DNA from 2 places in the Marinomonas sp. A3A genome. Region 1 is predicted to be linked to the other one. Evidence: predicted binding sites of a transcription regulator. Region 1 holds the regulator's gene; the other holds the start of a gene.

The links. The regulator sigma-54, encoded in region 1, starts transcription at its own class of promoters, with help from an activator protein. The targets are predictions, from matches to a motif close to TGGCACNNNNNTTGCTNT.
Region 2: glnA (glutamate--ammonia ligase) is a predicted target of sigma-54. The motif match lies at 1,536-1,553, and genes of this name have one in related genera.

Annotation. Positions count from the first base shown of each region.
Region 1 is NZ_CP025532.1:2,482,903-2,485,367, reverse strand. It holds gene CYL31_RS11595 (HPr family phosphocarrier protein) at 1-63, opposite strand, end outside; gene ptsN (PTS IIA-like nitrogen regulatory protein PtsN) at 73-522, opposite strand; gene CYL31_RS11585 (RNA polymerase factor sigma-54) at 540-2,012, opposite strand; gene lptB (LPS export ABC transporter ATP-binding protein) at 2,091-2,465, opposite strand, start outside.
Region 2 is NZ_CP025532.1:784,912-787,376, forward strand. It holds gene glnA (glutamate--ammonia ligase) at 24-1,430, opposite strand; gene thiI (tRNA uracil 4-sulfurtransferase ThiI) at 1,784-2,465, shown strand, end outside.

The sequences.
Region 1 (2,465 bases):
TTTGCCGGCAGCGCGAGCATGCAAGCCAAGTTTGTTTATAATTGTGACGGACTCTTCCTGCATGCTGTTTCCCTATATTAATGAGTCAAAAATATTGAATAGTTCTTCATTGGTTTGTGCTGTACGCAGCTTGTCCAATGCTTCTGGAGACTGAGCAAGCTCGGCGATTTGGGCTAAAGTTGCAAGGTGTTGATCGCACTCATGAGGTGGAACAATTAGAGCAAATATTAGGTCAACCGCTCTTTTGTCGATGGAGTCGAAATCAATAGGCGTTTGTAGAGACATAACAACGATAGCGGTGTGGTTTGCAGACTCTAGACGGCAATGTGGAATAGCGATGCCGTTGCCAATGCCTGTGCTGCCTAGTTTCTCTCGACCAAGTAATGCGTCATAGATGGCTTCGTTGTCGCAATGTAGTCGATTTGAAGCGACTTCCGCAATGCTTTCAAGGACGCGTTTCTTACTAACAATATCTTGTTTTGCGAGAACGAGTTCCGCTTTTAATAATGATTTCAAGGACATGATAAAATGGTTTCCGTTTAGATCAGTCGTTTTCGTTCATTGGAAGGAGGGATGTTCATCGCCTCTCGATATTTGGCAACAGTACGTCGAGCAACCTGTATGCCTTGGTCTGCTAAAATAGCAGCTAGCTTGTTGTCACTTAGTGGTTTTTTTGCTGGTTCATCTGATACAAGCTTTTTAATCATAGCTCGTATTGCTGTAGAAGAACATTCTCCGCCAGAGGCTGTGTTGACATGGCTGGAGAAGAAGTACTTTAGCTCAAAAATACCTTTAGGTGTGTGCATGTATTTCTGGGTTGTTACCCTAGATATAGTTGATTCATGCATGCCAACTTCTTCTGCAACATCGTGAAGAACCATGGGTTTCATGGCTTCTTCGCCAAGTTCGAAGAAATCAATTTGTCGACTTACTATGCAGCTGGCCACTTTTAATAATGTTTCGTTGCGGCTCTGCAAGCTCTTCATGAACCATTTTGCTTCTTGAAGAGAGGTTTTGATGTAGGTGGCATCTTCGGCGGTTGTTGCTGTGCTAGCCATCGCTGAGTAAGTCTCATTGATTTTGATGGGCGGCAACGCGTCGTTATTTAGTTCAACTTGCCATACGTCATGGCGTTTTTTTACGGTGACGTCTGGAATAACGTAGTCGGTGTCATCTGCGTCGATCACTGAGCCAGGGCGTGGGTTAAGCTGTTGGATCAAATTGACGACTTCTTTTAGTGCTTCGTCTTTTAATTTTGTTTTGCGGCTTAACTGAGCAAAATCTCGGTTACCTAACAAGGGTAGGTAATGATCAATAAGATTGTGTGTGCTCTTGTATAGAGGGTGGCTCTGGAAAGCTTCCAGTTGCACAAGAAGGCAGTCGCGTAGGTCGATCGAGCATACGCCAACAGGGTCAAAGCGTTGTAGTCTGTGTTGTACAGCAATGACTTCGTCTAACTCAAGCTCTTCTAGTTCTGTACAAAGGGACTCACAAATGTCATCGGGGGAAATGCTTAAGTAGCCATCGGGTTGGACGCATTCAATGATGGCGTAAGCGATTTCGATGTCGCGATCTGACATGTGAGTTAAATTTAATTGCCATATTAAATGGTCTTGTATGCTTTCTGCTGGTGCATTTCGGCTTTCGAAGTCGCTATCGCCTTCGTAGCTGTTGTGATCACTGACGGCCGCAGAGCTTTGGTAGGTGTCATCCCAGTTACTGTCGATGGACAGTTCTTCTGGGATACTTTCTGTCCACTCGGACTCTACGCGTGCTTCTTCGCTATTGTTGTCGACTGTTGTATCTGCAGCACTTTTTGATTCTATACTGGCAGGGATGTCGCTATGAATTTGTTCGTCGTCGTCGAGCTCAAGTAGTGGATTAGACTCAAGGAATTCGTGAATTTCTTGTTTTAAATCCAACGTAGAAAGCTGCAGCAAGCGGATAGCCTGTTGCAGTTGTGGCGTCATGGTCAGCTGCTGACCGAGCTTTAATTGTAAAGACTGCTTCATAGAGCAACTCTTTCTTCTAATTGAATGAATTGGAACGAGTTGTGCATACTACTCCCTTTCTACAGCAATGATAAGGGGTTACAGGCGGAAGTCGTCGCCTAAATAGACCTTTTTTACTTGTTCATTGTTGATGACGGTACTGGCATCGCCAGATGCAATGATGTAGCCATTACCAACAATGTAAGCTTTATCGCAGATGTCTAGTGTCTCTCTGACGTTGTGATCGGTAATTAGGACGCCGATTCCACTCTCTTGGAGGTGTTTGATAATGTGCTTTATATCACCAACGGAAATAGGGTCTACGCCAGCAAATGGTTCATCAAGTAAGATGAATTTTGGGTTCATGGCAACAGCTCTCGCTATTTCGACCCGGCGTCTTTCTCCTCCTGATAAGGCCATTCCTAGGTTGGTGCGAATATGAGTGATATGGAACTCTTCTAAGAGCTCTTCTAG
Region 2 (2,465 bases), 1.7 Mb from region 1:
GTTTTACTTAGCGGTCTAAAATATTAAGCGCTGTAGTAAAGTTCGAACTCAAGTGGGTGAGTCGTCATAGATACGCGACGAGCTTCGCCAGTTTTAAGTTCGATGTAAGCATCGATCATGTCATCAGAGAATACGCCGCCTTGAGTCAAGAACGCGCGATCTTCGTCTAGGCACTTAAGCGCTTCTTCTAGGCTGCTAGCAACCTGTGGAATGGCATGAGCTTCTTCAGCTGGAAGGTCGTACAAATCTTTGTCTGCAGCATCTCCAGGGTGAATCTTGTTTTTGATGCCGTCGATACCAGCCATCAACATAGCTGCGAATGCTAGGTATGGGTTAGCGGTTGGATCAGGGAAACGAGCTTCAATACGTTTGCCTTTAGGGCTTGCAACGTATGGGATACGGATAGAAGCAGAGCGGTTACGCGCAGAGTATGCAAGCATTACTGGAGCTTCGAAATGAGGAACAAGACGCTTGTAAGAGTTAGTTGAAGCATTAGTGAATGCGTTCAATGCTTTAGCGTGCTTGATGATACCACCGATGTAGTAAAGCGCCATTTCAGATAGGCCAGCGTATTGATCGCCAGCGAATTGGTTTTCGCCGTTTTTCCAGAAAGACTGGTGAACGTGCATACCAGAACCGTTGTCACCAACGATTGGTTTAGGCATGAAAGTCGCAGTTTTGCCGTAAGCGTGAGCTACGTTGTGTACGCAGTACTTAAGAATTTGAACTTCGTCTGCTTTTTTAACTAGCGTGTTAAATTTAACACCGATTTCGTTTTGACCAGCAGTTGCTACTTCGTGGTGATGCACTTCAATAACAAGGCCCATACTCTCCATAGCGTTACACATAGCGCCACGAAGATCGTGATGAGAGTCAACTGGTGGTACTGGGAAATAGCCGCCTTTTACGAAAGGACGGTGGCCCATGTTGCCGCCTTCAAATTTCTTGTTAGAAGACCAAGCAGCTTCTTCAGAGTTGATTTCTACAGAACAACCTGACATGTCTGTTTTCCATTTAACATCGTCAAAGATGAAAAATTCAGGCTCTGGACCAAAGAAAGCTGTGTCGCCAAGACCTGTCGACTTAAGGAACTCTTCTGCGCGAAGGGCAACAGAGCGAGGGTCGCGGTCATAACCTTGCATAGTAGAAGGTTCGATGATGTTACAACGAACGATAACAGTTGATTCTTCAGTGAAAGGATCGATAACGGCAGTATCATCTTGAGGAGACATGATCATGTCAGATTCGTTAATGCCTTTCCAGCCAGAGATAGATGAACCATCAAACATCTGGCCGTTTTCAAAAAACTCTTCATCTACCGTAATAGCTGGAATAGTTACGTGTTGCTCTTTACCTTTAAAGTCGGTAAAGCGAAGGTCAACCCACTTCGCGTCATGCTCAGCAATCAAGGCAAGGGTCTTGTTTGACATAGTTGTTCTCCAGTCGTAGTTAAAGCGAAATTATTTTTCGTTGTAAAAGGTGCTTTAATATTTAATACAAAGCGCCATTTGTCGAGTTATTTATCAAACAGATAGTAAGCATAACTTGTGCCAGAATTTTGTGCGGACTAACAATTCCTTATATTACAATAAGATAAGTGCTTTTTATTTTGTGGTGCACTTAATCGTAGCTAAATCCAGCCTTTAAAAAAGCTAATATGCACCATATTTGATCATCATTTTTGCTTTTTGTTCTATGTTGGTGCGCATTTAGCGTTTTCGTATCTACTGGCTTTTCTTTATACTATGCGCCTTTCCAATATCCGGTATAAATCGCACCCTCTATGAAATTTATTGTTAAGTTCTTTGCAGAAATTACTATTAAAAGTCGTCCAGTTAGAAAGGCTTTTATTAAACAGCTTCGACATAATGTTAAGTTGGTTCTTAAAAAACATGATGCCGATGTTGTTGTTTCTGGCAATTGGGATTTTATTGAAGTGTTTTCCGATAGGGATGAATTACGAGAAGACTTTATACAGGCTTTATCTAATATTGCCGGCATTGCCCATTTTCAGTTCGTCCGCGAATTTCCATTAGTAGATCTGGATGACATTGTAGAACAAGCCATCCTTTCTTATGGCGATGTTATTAAAGATGCGGTGTTTGCCGTTCGTGTCAAACGTGTTGGTCATCATGACTTCACATCAGTTGATGCAGAAAGACATATTGGCGGATGCTTAAAAGCGCGTTGTGGTGCCTTGGCTGTTCGCTTAAAAAATCCTGAAGTATTAGTGCCTATCGATATTCGTGATAATCGAGTGTGGATGATTGAACAACGTGTTGAGGGCCTTGGTGGTTATCCGCTTGGGTCGCAAGATTCAGTGTTGTCGTTAATGTCTGGTGGATACGATTCTACCGTGAGTTCCTTTCTGACCATGAGTCGAGGATTGAAGACACACTTTTGCTTCTTTAACCTTGGCGGTGATGCCCATGAGATTGGGGTAAAGCAAGTCTCTAACTTCATTT